2 linked regions of the Nitratidesulfovibrio vulgaris str. Hildenborough genome follow. The protein of the gene in region 1 binds, or shares a complex with, the protein of each later gene. Links are inferred from orthologs where the notes say so. Each region holds a gene or a part of one and is shown in the gene's direction. Other genes may lie near its edges.

Region 1 (10,166 bases):
GACAGTGCGCCGCAAGGCAAGCAACAACGTGAATCCGAACAGCCCCATGACGATGGATGGCACCCCCGCCAGCAGGTCGACGGCAAGTCCCAGCAGGACTCGCGTGCGAGGGCTTGCAAACAGCGCGAGGTGGATGCCGCAGCCTATTCCCGGCAACACGGCAAGGCCAAGTGCCACCATGAGCAGGGCGAAGGTTCCGGCACATGCGGGCCAGATGCCATCCCATACCGGAACGGCCCCGGTCATCGCAGCCAGCGGCGACACGTCACCGAACAGCAATGCCGGTCCCAGTGCAGGCAGGCCACGCATGAGTACGACGCCCAGCAAGGCCGCAACGCCCACCAGCGTGACAGTCATGGATACCATCACGAAGATGCGCCATAACGCAAGATTCGCGCAACGCCTCAAGTTCGCCCCCTGAATTGCGCTCCCGATCGCGCAAGAACACGCAAGACGAGCTGCACGGCGAGATTCAGAAGCAACAGAAGACACCCGGCCACGAACAACGAACCGTAGGTTCCACTGCGGCTATCCGTCGCAAGGACGAGTGCGATGTGGGCGGTAAGTGTCCGGACGCTTTCCAGAGGTGACCCCGGTGACTGCACCGCGTTACCGGCAAGCATGAGAGGCAGCAGCGTGTCCCCCATCGCCCTGCCAAAGCCAAGCGCCGCTGCACCAGCCATATGCCGCCAACACAGAGGCAGCACCATGTGCACCATGACCTGTCCGCGATTGAGCCCCATGGCCGCCCCCGTGAGACGCACCCGTTCAACTGTCGGCCCCATGCCCGCCTCCATGACAAGCACCATGGTCGGCACCACCAGCAGGGCAAGCACCAGAGAAGCCGTAAGCCAGCATAGCCCCGTACCACGTCCCGCAGCCTCGCGCACGAGTGGCACAAGAAGGAACAGGGCGGCGAAACCGTAGACGACGGTCGGGACGGCGGTCAGGCAACGCACCAGCCCCCTGAACATCTGCCCCACACCACTGGGGGCAAGACCGTTCATGCCGCAGCAGATTCCCAATGAAAGAGGAAATCCGATGACAAGAGCGATTCCGGCCACCCCCATCGAAGCCTGAAGCATGGGGAGAACGCCATAGGAGCCTGTGGCGGGCTTCCAGTCACCCGCTATGACGGCAAAACCCTGCCCGTCCATGAAGACGGGCAGGGCGAAGAGACACAGGAAGGCGAAGATGGCGACAAGAGCCAGTGCGACCGAGGCGGCGCAGAGCGCACACACGGTCGTGACCACGCCGCCCTTCCAGCGGCGGAGCATCACCGGCCTGTGGGGATGTAGCCGCTGGCGCGGATGATATCGGCACCTTCGTCGGTGAACAGATAGTCGATGAAGGCGCGGACAAGTCCGGTGGGCTGACCCTTGGTGTTCATGTAGAGCTTGCGGGTGACCGTATAACTGCCGTTGGCGGCGTTCTCCTGCGTAGCCACCATGCCGTCGAGCACCGGGGCCTTCACCGAAGTGTCGATGTGGCCGATGCCCACATAGCCTATGGCCCCGGCATCCTGCGCCACGGCGGTCTTCATCGCGCCATTGGAGGGCACGACATTGGCCGAGGCTGCGACGGCGCCCTTGGCAAGCAGCTTGCCGTCGAACACCTCGCGCGTGCCGCTGGCCTCGTCACGCGTATAGAGGGTGATGGCCCTGTCCGCACCGCCGAGTGCCTTCCAGTTGGTCACCTTGCCCGCGTAGATGTCGCGTACCTGTGCCGCAGTGAGCGCGCCGACAGGGTTGGCGGGGTTCACAACCACGGCCACGCCGTCGATGGCGAAGGGGAACGAGACGAGACCGTACTTGGCGACCTCGGCCTCCGAAAGCGCACGCCCGGTGTTGCCGATGGCCACAAGGCCCTCGCCCACCTGCTGGACCCCGACGCCGGACCCGCCGCCCGCGACGGAAATCCGGATGGCGGCATTCTGCGTCATGATGCGCTTCGCGGCCTCTTTCATGACGGGGATGTGCGCCGTACCTCCGGCGATATCGAGATTGCCGGACATGCCCTTGAAGGCTTCCAGCGGTGAGGCGGCATGGGCAACCTGCGCAAGGACGACGAAGGCGCAGACGACGAAGGCGTGGCCCGCGGCACGAACGAGACGGTCGCGGTACGTGGAGAGACGGGTGGAGATGACGCGTGACATGACGACTCCTTATCGCGTTACAGCCCTGCGGGCAGCTTTGATGGTGGGTACAGGCAGGGACAGTACCCGCTCACCGACAGCATGGACAAATCGAAAGACTCTATGATCGAAGCGGTCAACGATAGCCACGGGCTATAAGGCGCGCCGAAAGCGCACGGGGTGCCGTCACGCGGGACGGCCAAGGCGCCCCGGCGCCTCCTCGGCGTGCGACCTCACCCCGATCTCTTCGCAGTGCATACAGGCCGTGCCTCGCCGGGCTAGAGCCCCCGGCCTTCTCACGCCCCATCAGGAGGGGGCAGGCAGTGTCGTGCATCTGGACAGCGGCCCCGTCGGGGGATAGTGTGCGACCACCCGCCAAGGCTCGCCATTACTGGCGTAGCGGCGAACAGGCCCTCCCCCCCCCCGCGGGGCAACGGGCGAACAACATCCCTCATCCGGAGGCATCATGGCGTCAACGACAGGCGCTCTCATACTGGCAGCGGGCAAAGGCACCCGCATGCATTCCGACAAGCCGAAGGTCTTGCAGACTATCCTTGGCGAACCGATGCTTCGCTTCGTCATGGATGCACTGGCCCCCGTTTTCGGCGACCGGGTCTGGACGGTGGTCGGCCATCGGGCCGACATGATATACGCGGCATTCGCAGGCGAAGACGCGCGCTTCGTGGTGCAGGAACAGCAGCTTGGCACGGGCCACGCCCTGCAGATGGCTTGGGAGTCGCTGCGCGCAGCCGGTCTCGACCGCGTCGTGGTCGTCAACGGCGACACGCCGCTGCTTGCCACCGAGACCATCGACTTCTTCCTCAAGGAAAGCGCCGAGGCGGACATCGCCTTCATGACGCTCACCCTGCCCGACCCGGGTGCCTATGGTCGAGTGGTGCGCCACAACGGCCACGTCGCTGCCATCGTCGAGGCCAAGGATTACGACGAGGCCCTCTACGGCCCCGAACCCAGTGAGATCAACACCGGCATCTACGCCCTCAGGCTCGACGCCGTCGAATCGCTCCTGCCGCGTCTCACCAACGCCAACCGCAGTGGCGAATACTACATCACGGACCTTGTGGGACTGGCTGTGGCAGAGCGCATGAACGTGCTCGGCATCCAGTGCGGTGAAGACCCCAACCTGCTTGGCGTGAACAACCCTGCCGAACTCATCCGTTCCGAGGCGTTGCTCCGCACCCGCCTCGTCATCGGACACATCGAGGGAGGCGTACTCATCCACGCCCCCGAGACGGTACGCATCAGCCCCCGCGCCACCATCGAACCCGGTGCGGAGATATACGGCCCATGTGAAATCTACGGCACCAGCCGCATCGCCCGCGGTGCCGTGGTGCATTCGCACTGCTGGCTGCGCAATGCCGAGGTGGAATCAGGCAGCGAGGTCAAGTCGTTCAGCCACCTTGAAGGCGCCACGGTGGGAAAGGGTTGCAGCGTGGGCCCCTTCGCACGGCTTCGGCCCGGTGCCGTCCTTGACGAAGAGGCGCGCGTGGGCAACTTCGTGGAGATGAAGAAGGCACGTCTGCACAAGGGTGCCAAGGCCGGACACCTCACCTACCTCGGCGATGCCGACGTGGGGGCGGGAGCCAACATCGGCGCAGGGACCATCACCTGCAACTATGACGGAAAGAACAAGCATCGCACGGTGATAGGCGCAGGCGCCTTCATCGGCAGCAATACGGCACTGGTTGCCCCGGTCACGGTGGGCGACGGCAGTCTCGTGGGGGCCGGGTCGGTCATCACCAAGGACGTTCCCGAAGCCAGCCTCGCCATTGCCAGAGGCCGCCAGACCAACCTTCCGCGCAAGCCCAAAGCTTGATTTCGCGCCCTGAAAGGGCTAGGGAATACTCATGGAACTGCTAGACCTGCTAGAAAACCGCGTCACGTCGCTTCTTGCGCAGCTCGAATCCCTGCGCGAGGAAAACCGCACCCTCCGAGAAGAGGTTGACAATGGCCTTGCGGCGTTGGCCGAAGAGAATCGTACCCTCAAGGAAGCCCTTGAGCAGGAACGCAGCGTCAAGGATGCCGTCCTCGGACGCATCGACTCGTTGCTGACAACGCTCAAGGACAAAACTGGCGACGCCTAGGGCGCGCCAGCGGGTCCGAATGCGCAGCTTCAACCTCACCGTTCTGGGGCTAGAGGTCTCCTTCAAGGCGGAGGCCGACCCCAAGCGCGTTGAAAGCGCCAAGGCCCTTGTTGAAGAACGGTTCGACAGGCTCAAGTTTCATGGAAGACAGCTGAGCAAGGAGAAGCTGCTGACCTTTCTGGTTCTGGGACTGGCCGACGACCTGTTGCAAGCTAACCGGCGCAACGACGAGACGCGCGAGCGCATCGCCGCTGTGCTGGCCAAGATAGAAGAATTGGCGTGATTCCCGTCGCGCCTTGGCATCAGTACCCCTGGAGTGTGCGTGATAGATATGCCATCGCTGACCTCACAAGCTTGAAATAGGGCATCGGTACGGTGGACCGGTGTGCACGCCCGGCATGACCGGGTAGCCTGAAGGCCCGCCCGAGAAGCCCCCCTGGTCAACACCAGGTCCTGCTTTGGTATGTCACACGGCTCTCCGGGGCCACTGGCCCCTTCGCCGCAGGTCACGACGCCCGACAGCATCCGCGTTTGCATATGAGTGCGCGGAGCGGCCCGGAGCGACGCGGCAGCACCTTGCCTGAATCCCGTCTTCCGTCTTCGGGGTACGGTCGGCATATTGCCGGTCGACTTCAACCGGACGCACGTCCGACACCATAACGGGAGTTCGAGGTATGGGGCTCATGATTTTCGCATATATCGCCATCGGCGCGGTGCTTGGCGCAGGTACGGGTTACCTGCTGCACAGGTATGTCAGCGCAAAGCGCATCGGTGACGCCAACGAACTGGCAAAGCGCATCGTCGAAGAGGCCCGCAAGGAGGCCCAGGCCCAGAAGAAGGAGATACTCCTTCAGGGGCAGGACGAGATATTCAACCAGAAGCGCGAGCTGGAGAACGAGTTCAAGGAACGCGAACGCGAGCTCAAGGCCCGCGACCGCAAACTCGAAGAGCAGGGCGAACGTCTTGAGGAGAAGCTCGAAAAGGCCACCCAGAAGGAACATGAGGTGCTGGCCATAGAAAAGGAGCTCACCCGCAAGGAGCGTCGTCTCGCCACGCTCGAAGAGGAACTCGAAGGCAAGATCGCCGAACAGGACCACCGCCTCGAAGAAGTCTCCGGCCTCACCGCCGAAGAGGCACGGGCGCGCATCATGGAGGAGGTCGAGGCCCGTACACGCCACGAATCCGCCAAGATGATACGCGTCATCGAGATGGAAGCCCGCGAGACCGCAGACCGCAAGGCCAAGGAAATCCTCGCCAGTGCCATCCAGCGCTACGCGGGCGACTACGTCGGTGAACAGACCGTCACCGCCGTGACCCTGCCCAGCGAGGACATGAAGGGCCGCATCATCGGTCGCGAAGGGCGCAACATCCGCGCGCTGGAAGCCGCCACCGGGGTCGACCTCATCATCGACGACACCCCCGAGACGGTCATCCTCTCCGCATACAGCCCCCTGCGCCGTCAGGTCGCCAAGATGGCCCTCGAACGCCTCATCCAGGACGGACGCATCCACCCTGCCCGCATCGAGGACATCGTCCGCAAATGTGAGCAGGAACTCGAAGTGCAGGTTCGCGAAGTCGGCGAACAGGCCACCTTCGACGCGGGTGTGCACGGCATCCACCCCGATATCATCAAGCTGCTCGGCCAGTTGCGCTACCGCACAAGCTTCTCGCAGAACGTCCTGCAACACTCCCTCGAAGTGTCAGCCCTGTGCGGCATGATGGCCGCCGAACTTGGCATGGACATCAAGAAGGCCAAGCGCGCAGGTCTGCTGCATGACATCGGCAAGGCCGTCGACCATGAGGTCGAAGGTCCGCACGCCCTCATCGGCGCCGACATCGCCAAGAAGTACGGCGAAGGCAAGGACATCATCCACGCCATCGCCGCGCACCATGAGGACCAGCCCCCCAAGACCGCGCTGGCGGTTCTGGTCCAGGCCGCCGACTCCATCTCCGGAGCGCGTCCCGGGGCCCGCAAGGAACTGCTCGAGAACTACGTGAAGCGTCTCGAAGACCTCGAGAACATCGCCACGGGCTTCGAAGGCGTCTCCAAGGTCTACGCCATTCAGGCGGGCCGCGAGATACGGGTCATGGTCAACTCCGAGAACGTCGACGACGACCAGACCTACATGCTCTGCAAGGACATCGCCGCCAAGATAGAGAAGAACCTCACCTACCCCGGCCAGATACGCGTCACGGTCATCCGCGAACGCAGGGCCGTGGGGTACGCCAAGTAACGGCCGTCCCTGAGAATGCGCGACAAGAGCCCGGCCATCAGGCCGGGCTCTTTCCATAACGAAGCCCCAACAGCCCCCGACGGCAGACGGATAGCCCATGCAGGACATGCTGTACGCCCTTGACATCTTCGGTACGTTCGCCTTCGCCGTGGCAGGGGCGCTGAAGGCAGCACGCCACGAACTCGACGCACTGGGCGTCCTTGTGCTGGCTACGGTCACAGGAGTGGGCGGAGGCATGGTACGCGACATGATGCTCGCCTACGGCCCTCCGGCGGTGTTCCACAACGACGCCTACCTGCTGGTGTGCCTCGCCGGGGGACTGCTGGTGTTCTTCTTCGCGCGCGGTGTCGCGGCACGGCGCAACCTCGTGCGTTATGCCGACGCGGTGGGGCTTGGCGTCTTCACCGCCATCGGTGGTGCGAAGGCCATGGCCTTCGGCCTCGGCGGACTCCCCGTGGTCTTTCTCGCCGTGCTCACCGCCACGGGCGGCGGCGTCATCCGTGATGTGCTCGTGGGAGAAGTGCCCGCCGTGTTGCGCACGGATTTCTATGCCACGGCGTCCATCCTCGGCGCAGTGGCGCTGCTTGGGCTGGCAGCACTGGGCAGACCCCCTCTGGAACAACTCGCCGGAAGCGCCGCTGTCACGACCGGGCTGCGACTCATGGCCATATGGCTGCGCATGAGGCTTCCGCGCATCCCGCGCGTCGATGACGACGACTGACCGGCACCACACGCCGCTGCCTCCCCAAACGGGGACGACGCGCGGCGCATTCCAGACACCACCGTCCCATTCCAGCCCTCTCCCCCGCCACCATCACCCCGCCGGGGCACATGGGGGCAGCCTCCGATGTCACCAGTGCAGACAACCCGACCCGCGCGAGGCCCGACGACTGGCACCATTTCCGGTGAGTCTGGGGTCACCGCAGTATCCTGTGGGCCGGGGCACCTCCTCCACTCGCCACCCTGCACGCACCTCCGACACACGGCTTTCATCGCACGGCATTCGGACATACACCGGCGTCGCGCACAGCGCCGCGTACGCCACCGTTTTTCATGCAACGGACACAGCTTGCAGCGTCCCTACTACGTCCCTTGCCCCCCCGCCACCTCGTCGACGCAGCATCACCGCACGTTCAGTGCCGGGCCATCACATGCCGGGGTACGCGGTGGGCATTCACGCCAGCAGCCGCACAACATGCCGTCCGGTTTCATCTTCCTGTGGCGATGCCCGCCCCACCGTGGTAGAAGGTCCTAAATCATCCATGGAGTCTTACGCATGGAACATATCGCCATCATAGGCGGTGGTGGCACTGCCGCCGCCCTCGCCCACGACCTCGTGCTGCGGGGCTTCGCCGTCAGTCTCTTCGAACGTGGGGAGTTCTTCTCCGGGGCCACCGGCAGGCATCATGGCCTGCTGCACAGCGGAGGCCGCTATGCCGTCAACGACAAGGAAGCGGCCCGCGAGTGCATCGAAGAGAACAGGTTGCTGCGGACCCTCGTACCCGAAGCCATCGAACAGAACGGCGGACTCTTCGTCGCCATGGACGACGAAGACATGGACTACCTTCCCGTGTTCGTCGAAAGCTGCGCCGAATGCGGTATCCCCACTCGCCAGATGAGCGGGGACGCCGCCCGTGAGCTTGAACCGGCCCTCTCCGCATCCGTACGTGCCGCCGTGCAGGTGCCGGACGCCACCTTCGATGCATGGCGGCTTCCGCTGCCCTTCCTCGCCACGGCGCGCGCCAACGGGGCACAGACCCATCATTTCACCGAAGTCGTCGGCGTCCATACCCGTGCCGGGGCCGTGCACGGGCTGCGGGTACGCGACATCCGACTCGGCACGGAACGCGATGTGGCAGCTGATGTCGTCATCAACGCCGCAGGGGCATGGGCCGGGAACATCGCGGCACTGGCAGGCATCGAAGTCCCCATCCAGCCGGGGCCGGGTGTTCTGGTCGCCATCGAGGGCCGTGTCACGGAGATGGTCATCAACCGACTGCGCCGCCCCGGTGAAGGCGACATCATCGTGCCGCAGCGCATCCTCTCGGTGCTTGGCACGTCGCTATGGCTTGCGGACGCCCCCGACCGGCTGTCCATCCCCGAGGAACACGTACAGCGCATGGTCGACAACTGTTCGCACATGGTACCAGCCTGTGCCGACAGGCCCAGACGCTCTGCATGGAGTGCCGCGCGTCCGCTCATCCGCGACCCCGGTGCCTCCCGACTGCAGGACATCAGCCGCACCTTCGACTGCTACGACCACGGCAAACGCGACGGCGTACGCGGGTTCTTCTCCATCATCGGGGGGAAGGCCATGACCCTGCGCGCCATGGCGGAGAAGACCGCCGACGTCATCTGCGCCAGTCTCGGCCTCGATGCCGGAGCGCATCCATGCCGCACGCGTACCACGCCCCTCCTGCCCTACAGGGCCTTCTACAGGAGTTGACATGCCCGACACCCCGGTAACCTTCAAGGTCTTCCGTTGCGCCCCCGGTGGCGAAGCCTCACGTTTCGACACCTTCGAGGTCGCCGTCCCCGGTCACGCCTCCGTGCTTGACGCACTAGACGCCATCCGCGTGGATATCGACCCCACGCTCGTCTACCGCCACTCATGCCACCACTCCAGTTGCGGGACATGTGCCATGCGCATCAACGGGCGCGACCGTCTTGCCTGCATAACCCCGGCCCACGAAGCCGCAGCGGAGTCGTCCGTGCAAGGCACGGTCACGCTGGAACCCTTGCGGGGCCTCCCCCTGCAAGGCGACCTCATGGTGGACATGCGCGCCTTCTATAGGCACTTCGACGAGCACTGGAGCACCCTGCGTCCTTCAGAAGGACGGGCACAGGCTGCCTTGCCCGCCGGAATCGAGCGGTTCACGCGTCTTGAGAACTGCATCGAATGTGGTTGCTGTGTCTCGGCCTGCCCTGTCACCGGCACAGAGACCGGCGACGGAACGTCTTTCGCCGGGCCTGCCGTACTCGCCGCCGTGCGCAGGGAAATGGGGCGCGGGCCGGATGTGCCCGAGGGACTGGCGGCCCTTGCCTTCGGCCCCCATGGTGAACAGCACTGCCAGCGGCATCTCGCCTGCAGCAGGGCCTGTCCCAACGGCGTCTATCCCGCACGCGCCATCATGGACTTGCGGCGCATGCGGGAACGCAAGGAATGACGTAAAAGAGGAGGAGAGAAGCCGGACTGCCATCCCGAAAGGGGACCGCATGGGCCGCAACGTGTCGCTGCTGCCTCGCGCCAAGGAGGGGCGCAGCGAGGATGTATCCGGCCCGACTGTCGATGCGCTGTGTCGGCAACGCCAGCCCCAAGCGGCCCATGCTCTGGGGTTTCACGTGTCGTACACGAAGGCCGACAGCGTTGCGGCAAGCGCGCCTTGCGTCACCCTTTTTCCACAAGGTGGTCCCGCAGCCGTAACGGCAAACCCTGCCGCTGGGCGAACGCCCTCACTTCCGCAGCGCTGTGCAGACCAAGCTTCGCCATGAAGTTGGCACGGTGCTTTTCCACCGTCTTTTCGCTCACCACCAGAAGGTCTGCAATCTCCCGGTTACGGAATCCTTCGGCCACGTAATGCAACACTTCGCGCTCACGCGGGGTGAGTGCCTCCCACCCGCCGGTCCGCCTGTCTTCAAGGGCCCACCCCTGTCTGCACCGTGTGGCCAGTCGCCCCGCCACCGAAGGACTCACGA
Region 2 (10,246 bases), 2.2 Mb from region 1 along the record:
GCTGGCATCGGCCTCCGACGCCATCATCATCGGCTTCAATGTCCGCCCGACCTCCAAGGTCAAGGACATCGCCGAGCAGGAGAACGTGGACATCCGCTTCTACGACATCATCTACAAGCTCGTGGATGAGATCAAGAGCGCCATGGCGGGCATGCTCGCCCCGGTGCAGCGCGAAGTGTACCTCGGTCAGGCCGAAGTGCGCGAGACCTTCAGCGTGCCCAAGATCGGCGTCATCGCCGGTTGTCACGTGGCCGACGGCAAGGTCACCCGCAACGCGGGTGTGCGCCTGCTGCGCGACGGTGTGGTCGTCTACACGGGCAAGATCACGTCCCTCAAGCGCTTCAAGGACGACGTCCGCGACGTGCAGAAGGGCTACGAGTGCGGCATGGGCCTCGAGAACTTCAACGACATCAAGGTCGGCGACGTCATCGAAGCCTTCGAAATGGTCGAAGAGGCCGCTACACTGTAGTGCTTGTTACGGGGGTGGAGCCCGTCTCCACCCCCGATGACAGCGGGTGCGCCACGGTATGTGCTGCAATGCACGCCACCATGCGCCCCACACCGGATGAACCATGGTTCTTGGTGTACTGACCGTAGAATACCGCCTGCACGGCAACGACTCGCTCAAGGGCAAGCGGCGCATCGCCAACAGCCTCAAGCAGAAGGTGCGCAACACCTTCAACGTGGCCATCGCCGAAGTCGAAACAGAAGACTCCCTCACCATGCTGCGTCTCGCGGTAGTCTCCGTCAGCAACAGCCACCAGCACCTACAGAGCCGTCTCGACAAATGCCTCGCCATGATGGAGGCCGTCTGTCCCGAAGAGATGGTCTACAGCGACATTGAAATCTTCGCGGCCGACTGACCGCCCCCGGACATACCATGCAGGAACCACAGGCTCGCATAGCCGCCCTTCTCCGCGACGCGGACGACATCCTCATCACCACCCATGCCAATCCCGATGGCGACGCCATCGGTTCACTCGGTGCCATGGGCCACGTGCTGGCGACTCTTGGCAAGCGCTTCTGCCTCTGCAACGTGTCCGGTGTGCCTTCGCACCTCTCATGGGTTCCCCTGCCCGGTCAGGTGTACACATCTTTCGATGAACTGCCCTTTCAGCCCAGGCTTGCCATCGTGCTGGACTGCGGTGACGAGAAACGCCCCGGCGAGGCACTGCGTGCCCCGCTTGCCGACCTACCGTCCATCAACATCGACCACCATCAGGGCAATCCCCTCTTCGGCACCGTCGACAACTGGGTCGAACCCCAGCGGGCAGCCACCGGCGAAATGGTGGCCGAGATCGCCCTCGCGCTGGGCCAGCCCCTTGCCGGTGCCCTCGGCGAATGCCTCTATCTCGCCCTTGTCTCCGACACCGGGTCGTTCTCGTTCGGCAACACCTCGGCCCGAGTCCTTTCCCTTGCCGCTGAAATCGTAGGCAACGGGCTGGATGTGGCGGCCCTCACCGAACGGCACGACAATCAGTGGTCTTTCGCCCGGATGCAGTTGTGGGGCAGGCTCATGCAGGAGATGCGTCTTGCGTTCGACGGCACAGTGGCTATATCGGTCATTCCCGATGCGCTCATCGAGTCATGCGGCGCACGACGTGCCGACCTCGAAGGCTGGGCCTCCCAGATGCGCAAGGTGCGCGGGGTGCGCGTCTCGGTCATGGTTCGCGGCAACGGTCCGGAAGGGTCGAAGGTCAGCCTGCGTTCCACCGGGTCTGATGATGTGCGCGCCGTGGCCGCACGCTTCGGCGGAGGCGGGCACCGGAACGCGGCGGGCGTGGAAATGCCCTTGCCCCCGGAAGAAGCCTCACGGCAAGTCGTTGCAGCCCTAGGCGAACAACTCGGGCTGGACGGTGATGGAGCGTCACTGTATGTTTGACCAGATGCCCGTACAGCAGCATGGTCTGCTGGTGCTGGACAAGCCCAGTGGCCCCTCGTCGGCCCAGTGCATCTCGAAGGTGAAGCGGCTGGGTCAGAAGAAGATAGGTCATGCGGGGACTCTCGACCCCATGGCTGGTGGTGTGTTGCTCGTCCTGCTGGGACATGCGACGAAAATTTCAGGTCACCTCATGGCCGATGGCGAGAAGGTGTATGCAGGCACCCTGCGCCTTGGCGAGACGACCGACACTTGGGACGCCGAAGGTACGGTGACAGCCACCGCGCCCTGGCACCATGTGACAGAAGCCGACGTGCGCGCCATCGTCGACTCGTGGCTGGGTTCCTCCGAGCAGGAGGTGCCCCCCTATTCTGCCGCAAAGCATCAGGGCCAGCCCCTGTACAAGCTTTCGCGTGCAGGCCGCGAGACCCCGGTGAAGACGAAGACCGTCGAGATTTCCCTTGCGGAGGTCGTATGGTGCGACCTGCCGCATGTACGTTTCCGGGTAAGATGCAGTTCCGGCACCTACATACGGTCCCTGGCCCACAGCTTGGGGATACGTCTAGGGTGCGGCGCCGTGCTTACGGAACTGACCCGGGAGTACAGTCATCCGTTCGGACTGGACATGGCGCATACCCTTGATGCCGTGCTCGCAGAACCCGGACGCCTCGCAGAGCGGGTCATCCCCATCACGCACGCGTTGCCGCACTGGCCAAAGGTCGGCATCAGCCTCCAGCAGGAGGCGAGCGTACGCAACGGGATACCACTGCCCTATCAACCCGAGATGGTGGCGGACATGCCATTCATGGAAGGTGTGAAGGCGATACTGCTCGACACGCGCGAGGTGCCCGTGGCTCTTGTCGAAACGGCCATCGTAGGTGGCAGACAGGTCTGGGCCGTACTCCGGGGACTGTGGAGTTAACGCCCAACATCGGAGGAACTAGCTGTGGTTATGGACATCGAAGCAAAAAAGGCCGTCATCGACGCACACGCAAAGCACGAAGGCGACACCGGCTCTCCTGAAGTGCAGGTCGCCCTGCTCACCGCCCGCATCGAACAGCTTACCGGCCACTTCAAGGTCCACAAGAAGGACTACCACTCGCGCACCGGCCTTCTGAAGCTGGTTGGTCAGCGCCGCAAGCTGCTGAACTACCTCAAGAAGAAGGACGTCCAGCGTTACCGTGCCCTCATCGAGAAGCTCGGTCTGAGAAAGTAGCAGGTTCGTCCAGAGGGGGGCCGCACGGCCCCCCTCCTCCGTCGAAACATCGGCACGCGCCGATACAACACGTCTTCGGTAAGGGGGGTCCGGGAAGAGGGCCGCACGGACGCCGTCCGGAAAGCCCGACCTTCTCCCCGGAATCCCCTTCGCAGACGGAGAGGAAACAACATGACCAATATATTCAACGCCATGCGCGTCACCGCCACTGTCGGCGGCAAGGAGATCGTCTTCGAGACAGGTCGCCTCGCCAATCAGGCCGATGGTGCCGTGTGGATACAGTGCGGCGGTACCGTGGTGCTCGTCACCGCGTGCTCGCAAGCCACTGACCGCGACCTCGGCTTCTTCCCGCTCACCGTCGAATACTCCGAGAAGATGTACGCCGCCGGCCGCATCCCCGGCAGCTTCTTCCGACGCGAGATCGGCCGCCCCAGCGAGCGCGAGACCCTCGTCTCCCGCCTCATCGACCGCCCCATCCGTCCGCTCTTCCCCAAGGGCCTCAAGGATGAGGTGCAGGTGCTCGCCAACGTCATCTCCTCCGACCAGAACAACGACTCCGACGTGCTCGCCGTCACCGGCGCCTCCACCGCACTCGGCCTGTCGTCCATCCCGTTCGACGGCCCGGTCGCCGGTGCGCGCATCGGTCGCATCGACGGTCAGTTCGTCATCAACCCCACCATCAAGGAGATGGAGCGCAGCGACCTCAACATCGTGCTCGCCGCCTCGCGTGATGCCGTGGTGATGGTCGAAGGCGAAGCCAGCTTCGTGCCCGAAGCGGTCATCGTCGAAGCCCTCGAATGGGGTCACAAGGAAATCCAGCCCCTCATCGACGCACAGCTGAAGCTGCGCGAGATGGCTGGCAAGGCCAAGCGCGAGTTCACCGCACCGGTCGAAGATGCAGACCTTGCCGCACGTGTGGCCGCCCTTGCCACCGCAGACCTTGACGTAGCCCTTCGCATTCCCGAGAAGATGGCCCGCAAGGATGCCCGCAAGGCCGTCAAGGAGAAGGTGATGGAGGCCCTTGTGGCCGACCCCGCCTACGCCGAAGACACCACTCCGCTGCGCGCCGTGGGCGACATCCTCTCTGCGCTTGAGAAGCGCATCGTGCGCGAACGCATCGTGCGCGAAGGCCGCCGCATCGACGGTCGCGACACCACCACCGTTCGCCCCATTCTCATCGAAGCGGGCATCCTGCCCCGCGCCCATGGTTCCGCCCTGTTCGCGCGCGGCGAGACCAAGTCGCTGGTCGTGGCCACCCTCGGTAGTTCCACCGACGAACAGCGCATGGACTCGCTGACCGGCGACGTCACCAAGCGCTTCATGCTGCACTACAACTTCGCCCCCTACTGCGTGGGTGAAGTGAAGCCCGTGCGCGTCTCCCGCCGCGAAATCGGCCACGGCGCACTGGCCGAAAAGGCCCTGCGTCCCATCCTGCCCCTCGGCGAAGACTTTCCCTTCACCCTGCGCGTGGTCGCCGAGACGATGGAATCCAACGGTTCGTCGTCCATGGCCGCCGTCTGCGGCGGCTGCCTCTCGCTGATGGACGCCGGTGTGCCCATCACCGCCCCTGTGGCCGGTGTGGCCATGGGCCTCATCAAGGAGGGCGACCAGTACGTGGTGCTCACCGACATCCTCGGTGACGAAGACGCCCTCGGCGACATGGACTTCAAGATAGCCGGTACCAGCGAAGGCATCACGGCTGTCCAGATGGACATCAAGGTCAAGGGCCTGCCCACCGATGTCATGGCCCGCGCCATGCAGCAGGCCCGTGATGCGCGCCTGCACATCCTCGGCGAGATGGGCAAGGTTCTCGAAGCCCCCCGTGCCGAACTTTCCGCCTACGCGCCGCAGCATGCCGAGGTGTTCGTCAACCCCGACATCATCCGCATCATCATCGGCCCCGGCGGCAAGAACATCAAGGCCATCACCGCCACCACCGGCGCGTCCATCGACATCGAGGACAGCGGCCGCGTCTCCATCTTCGCGCCCACGCTCGAAGCCATGGAAATGGCCCGCGAGATGGTGCAGTACTACGACCAGCGCGCCGACATCGGCAAGAACTACACCGGCAAGGTGCGCAAGGTCCTCGAAATCGGCGCCATCGTCGAAATCCTGCCCAACCTCGAAGCCCTCGTGCACATCTCGCAGCTTGACACCAACAGGGTCGAGCAGGCGTCCGACGTGGCCCGCCTCGGCGAGGACATGGTCGTGAAGGTCATCGAGATCAACGGCGACCGCATCCGCGCCAGCCGCAAGGCCGTCCTGCTTGAAGAGCAGGGCATCGAATGGAAGCCCGAAGACACCGCTCGCCCCTCCGGTCCCCGCGAAGGTGGACGCCGTGACGGCGGACGTGATGGTCGCCGCGACGGCGGTCGTGACGGTCGCCGTGATGGCGGACGTGACGGTGGTCGCCGCGATGGCGGACGTCGCGACGGCGGACGCGACCGCAACTAAGCTGTAAGCCATGAGGGCGCGGGGCAACCCGCGCCCTTTCTCGTGGGGCAGACAGCAACGCAAAGAGGTATGAAGCCGCAACGCACGGGGGCGGCATGGCGCACACCCGCCCTCTCTACGTCACCTTGTCGTGGCGTGAGCGTTAGGTCATGGTCGCGGCGAACCACCCAAGAAATCACATCTTTTCGTCGCCTCCGGTCATGTGCATTTTCGCTTGCAGCGCAATTGACACGGGGGCGGGGCGAGGCTACACTCTCGCACCATATTTTGTTCAAATATATTCACGACCTGCATACAGCTATGTCGCAATGCGACACCCGGGGGAGGACTGGACGCGGGACGCAATGAGGTTCGTGATGGATGATATTGAACATCTCCGGCAGCGCCACGACGCTGCCATGCGCAGGCTTGAACGCATCACAGAGCGCGACGCCAGACGGCGACGCAAACATCTTGAGCGTTTCGACCGCGCGTATACGTTGCTGCGCCAGCGTCTCGGCATGACTCCCGATGCCGCAACGCATCAGCATGCAGGCGTAACAACCCGGCTTTACGCCGGTTTCGTGGGCGCGCTGCGCTCGCTGATGTTCTGAGCGCGCCCCCAACTACGCAACCGACAAGGAAAACCATGCTCAAGCATTTTGAAGGTCTCGGCGACAAGTGGCGCGCTCTCGTTGAAAATCCCGACGAAACCGTGAAGGGTCTCGTCCAGACCATCGCCAATGAAGGCGGCACCCGCGAAGCGTGGCAGTCGCACACCCCCGACGGGCACACCGTGCTCATGGCATGGCCTGCCACAGAGCCCTGCCGCGCCGGACTCATCATCCGTGGCGACCAGAACGGCGAGAACTACCAGCCCGTCAGTGCCCTGCCGCTGCTGGAAGGGCTCGAGAACGAGCTTGAAGTCACCGAAGTGCACCCGTGGGGCAACGACGCCGAAGGCGAAATCGCCGCCTGCCGCGCCGGTGACGACAGCATCTGGTTCTACGACCCCCTGCTCTACCGTGACCGCTGGAGTTGCATCGTCGGGCAGAAGCAGGTCTTCACCCTTTCCGCGCTCGCCTATGCGCTGCGCCCCGCCACCCGTGACAGCATCCAGGTCAAGGGCGGCCCCCAGTTCGACAGCTACGCCAAGGCATACGTGGACAAGAACCCCGGTGTCGACCCCGCCAGCATCCCTCCGCTGACGCTCCCGCTCAAGGGCGCCCGCATCATGCAGCAGTACGTCAACGCCAGCGAATACCAGATTCGCGTTCCCGTTGAAGAGGTCGCCACCTGCCAGTTCAACGGCGAGAAGGTGTTCATGCTGACCGTGTCGCTTGCAGGCAAGGACGACAAGGCGCTGCGCGCCATGCTCTACGTCGCTGAGCGCACTCTTGGCGGCTTCGAACCCAAGGCGGGCGACGACATCGAGGCCATCGTCTGGTTGCAGGGCCGTCTCGTCGACTAGCCTCGCAAACACCACAGCTTTCACGCCTACCAAGGGCGACCGGAAACGGTCGCCCTTCTCTGTTGCACACGGACGGGCAGCCCGCGCCTGCCGGGGAAGACACAGAACCCATCCTGCCCGCCAGCTTGCCACCTGCCCCGATGCCCATGGCTGGCATGCGTAGCGGGCACGTTGATGCCCGTCGTGAAACAGGGGTCAATCGCCCGCCTTGGCCCTACGCGAAAAGGCGGCTGTCGCCAGCCGCCTTCCGAATCGTCAAAGGACTCCGTACTGTGCGGACAACATCCCCGTAAGCGATGCCGCCGCTCCATCATGCGCTGCGCTCATGGCCCTGGGCAAGGCTGCTACCCGGCCTTGGCCCCCCGTAGCTGCCTCTTGTCTCCCACGCGGATGGTGACACGCTCACGGTCGAAGTACTCGAGCAGCGGGATGATGTACTTGCGCGACAGCCCGCCCGAGAGTTCCTTGAAACCCGAGGGGTCGAGGTCGTCGTGGTCGTCGAACCACCGGGCCACGCGGCCCTTGAGTTCATCAAGCGCACTGCGATGGAAGAGCAGCCCGTCCTTGACGCGCACAAGTTCGCCGCCATCGTGCAGCAGCTTGAGCACGGGCGCGGCCTCCTTCTGTTCCAGCGACAGGGTCTCCAGCACATCCTTGAGGTTGGGCGGGGTCATGCCTGCCTCGGAATAGATGGCGAGCAGTTTGCCCCTCAATCCCTCCTGGTCGGAAGCCAGCGAGACCTTGTGTCCGGGCAGGCGCAACACGTCGCCCTCGGCGACCAGTGCCCCCTGCTTGATGAGGCGTTCGACCACGAAATGGATGAGGCGGGGGTGCAAGCCGCGTCCCCAGCCCGAGGCCAGCACGCCGCGCGCCATGCCGGGCTTGAGCGGTTCCTTGGCATGGAACGCGCCAGCATGGTCGAGGCACCCGGCAGAGAGGGCTTGCAGGGCATCCGCCCCGACGTAGGCCCTCTCCTCACGGTCGAAGCAGAACAGACGCCCGCGTGCACCGAGCGCCTGCAGCACTTTCTCAAGCCGCTTCGACTCAAGGTCGGTGAGCACGGAAAGACGTACGAAGCCCGCACCGGCATTGCCGGAAAGGTCCACATGGGCCTGCACCAGTTCCTCTTCGGTGGCTTCGGGGAGGCTTGCCAGCAAGGCGACCTTGTCGGCGAAATGCGGGTCGCGCCGACGCAGGTCGTGACCTGTGGGGTTGACCACCACGCCCCCCGCCACGGTACGCAGGGGCGAGAATGTCCGCACCACGCACCTGTCGCCGAACACGCCCACCATCGGTTCCGTGAAACGCACCTGACACAGTGCCGTCTCGCCGGGGTTGAGGCGGTCGCGGTCGTGAAAATGCAGACGCGCCAGCACCTCGCGCGCACCGTGATGGAAGTGCACCTCGGTACGGTTACGCAAGGGCCGCGCTGCGGACGAGAGACAGGTCAGGCGTACGTCCCACCGCTGCGCGGGGAACAACGTACCGGGCAGCGCCAGCACCTCGCCCCGCTGCACCTCGGCCACGTCCACGCCCTGGAGGTTGACTGCGGTACGACGCCCCGCAAGGGCCTTGTCCACAGGCCCGCCGTGGCTTTGCAGCCCCCGGACCTTGCTTGTGCGCCCTTCGGGATAGAGCACCACATCGTCCCCCACCTTGAGCGAACCGGATATCATGGTGCCCGTCACCACCGTACCATGCCCGCGCATGGTGAACACCCGGTCGACGGGCAGGCGGAAGAGGTCGGTACGGCGTTCAGGACGCAATTCACGTTCAAGGGTGGCGAGGTGTTCGCGCAGGGTGTCGAGACCCTGCCCTGTCACGGCGGAGACCGGAAAGATGGGCGCACCCTCAAGGAATGTCCCGGCAAGGAATCCAGCCACGTCGTCCTGTGCCAGTTCAAGCCAGTCGGCATCGACCATGTCCACCTTGGTGAGGGCGACGAGACCATGCCGGATGCCCAGCAGCGAGCATATCTCAAGATGTTCGCGGGTCTGCGGCATGACGCCCTCGTCGGCGGCGATGACCAGCATGACGAAGTCGACGCCCGACGCCCCTGCCACCATGTTGCGGACGAACTTCTCGTGCCCCGGCACGTCGACGACGCCAAGCCGCCCGCCACCGGGCAGGTCGCAGAAGGCGAAGCCCAGTTCGATGGTGATGCCTCGCCGTTTCTCCTCGTCGAGGCGGTCGCAGTCGATGCCGGTCAGCGCCCGGACGAGCGAAGTCTTGCCATGGTCGATATGTCCAGCCGTGCCCATGATTACAGGCATGGTCGCTCCTGATGCTAGCTGTGACCGGCGCGTGGCCGGAAATGGACGGCAGGGACATGTCGCGACATCCCCTTGCCGTAGGGCATGTTGTGGTTGTAGGCAAAAAAGCACGGTGCCTCAAGCACGGGCCATGCGCCACCCGTTTTCTCTTACGGGATGCCGCCCGACGCGCCCGTCCTGCTGCATACGGCCCGGGGCCTATGGCCTGCTGCGTACGGCCCGGAGATCAAGACCCGATGTCCGAGACCCGAAGCGTTCGCCCCGGCACAACGGCATACTCTGCCCCGACGCGTACGCCCTACCCTGTCGGCCGTCCAACCGGGCACCACCCCATTCGCGGAGGAACAAGATGGAGACCATCACCCTGCATACCACCACCCGCGAACAGATGCTCGACATCACGTCCGCCATCCGCGAACTCGTGAGCACACGAGGCTGGCGTGACGGGGCGTTGCTGCTCTTCTGCCCGCATACCACGGGTGCGCTCACCGTCAACGAAGCCGCAGACCCGGACGTGGCACGCGACATGACCGTGAACATGGGACGCCTCGTGCCGCGCCATGGCGACTATCGCCATGCCGAAGGCAACAGCGACGCGCACATCAAGACGAGCCTTTTCGGCCCTTCACTCATGCTCATCGTGGACGGCGGCGAGGTACGCCTCGGCACATGGCAGGGCATCTATTTCTGCGAATGGGACGGCCCCCGTTCGCGCAAGCTGTGGGCCCAATGGCTGGCCCAGTGACTGGTTGATTCACCACTACCACCCGGCGATACCGGGGTAGCCGTCTCGTCCGCGTACGGGCACGCCTCCGGACCGGGCCTACCGTGGCCGGGGCACGGATACAGGCCCATCGTGACGGTTCACCGGATGGAGTCGACGGATGGCAAGGGCGACGGTGAAGTCGCCGGAAGAGGCATAGGGCAGAAGCGAGGCGGGAAAGCCGAGAATGACGGGTAGCCCCACATCCGGC

The links.
Region 2: rny (region 1) and pnp share a complex: the UniProt entries of both Bacillus subtilis proteins name them as parts of the possible RNA degradosome complex. The link is inferred for Nitratidesulfovibrio vulgaris str. Hildenborough from one-to-one orthologs.

The regions. Positions count from the first base shown.
Region 1 is NC_002937.3:2,776,817-2,786,982, forward strand. Bases 4,281-7,190 are described here. They hold rny (ribonuclease Y), read left to right. Parts: upstream 4,281-4,910; coding sequence 4,911-6,470; downstream 6,471-7,190. Other genes in these bases: zapA (cell division protein ZapA), read left to right, coding at 4,281-4,519; DVU_RS12510 (trimeric intracellular cation channel family protein), read left to right, coding at 6,568-7,190. Also shown: DVU_RS12470 (PstA family ABC transporter permease), read right to left, coding at 1-357; DVU_RS12475 (PstC family ABC transporter permease), read right to left, coding at 405-1,277; DVU_RS12480 (phosphate ABC transporter substrate-binding protein), read right to left, coding at 1,277-2,155; bifunctional UDP-N-acetylglucosamine diphosphorylase/glucosamine-1-phosphate N-acetyltransferase GlmU, read left to right, coding at 2,601-3,968; DVU_RS12490 (cell division protein ZapB), read left to right, coding at 4,000-4,236; more of zapA, read left to right, coding at 4,256-4,280; more of DVU_RS12510, read left to right, coding at 7,191-7,191; DVU_RS12515 (FAD-dependent oxidoreductase), read left to right, coding at 7,747-8,916; DVU_RS12520 (succinate dehydrogenase/fumarate reductase iron-sulfur subunit), read left to right, coding at 8,918-9,637; DVU_RS12525 (LuxR C-terminal-related transcriptional regulator), read right to left, coding at 9,859-10,166. UniProt on the Bacillus subtilis protein: Endoribonuclease that initiates mRNA decay. Initiates the decay of all SAM-dependent riboswitches, such as yitJ riboswitch. Involved in processing of the gapA operon mRNA, it cleaves between cggR and gapA.
Region 2 is NC_002937.3:570,267-580,512, reverse strand. The notes cover bases 2,918-5,907. They hold pnp (polyribonucleotide nucleotidyltransferase), read left to right. Parts: upstream 2,918-3,266; coding sequence 3,267-5,549; downstream 5,550-5,907. Other genes in these bases: DVU_RS16755 (hypothetical protein), read left to right, coding at 5,906-5,907; rpsO (30S ribosomal protein S15), read left to right, coding at 2,918-3,095. In the rest of the region: infB (translation initiation factor IF-2), read left to right, coding at 1-469; DVU_RS02455 (DUF503 domain-containing protein), read left to right, coding at 573-863; DVU_RS02450 (DHH family phosphoesterase), read left to right, coding at 881-1,882; tRNA pseudouridine(55) synthase TruB, read left to right, coding at 1,875-2,801; more of rpsO, read left to right, coding at 2,832-2,917; more of DVU_RS16755, read left to right, coding at 5,908-6,142; DVU_RS02425 (hypothetical protein), read left to right, coding at 6,178-6,999; selB (selenocysteine-specific translation elongation factor), read right to left, coding at 7,344-9,272; DVU_RS02415 (secondary thiamine-phosphate synthase enzyme YjbQ), read left to right, coding at 9,622-10,017; DVU_RS02410 (hypothetical protein), read right to left, coding at 10,096-10,246. UniProt on the Bacillus subtilis protein: Involved in mRNA degradation. Catalyzes the phosphorolysis of single-stranded polyribonucleotides processively in the 3'- to 5'-direction. Necessary for competence development in Bacillus subtilis.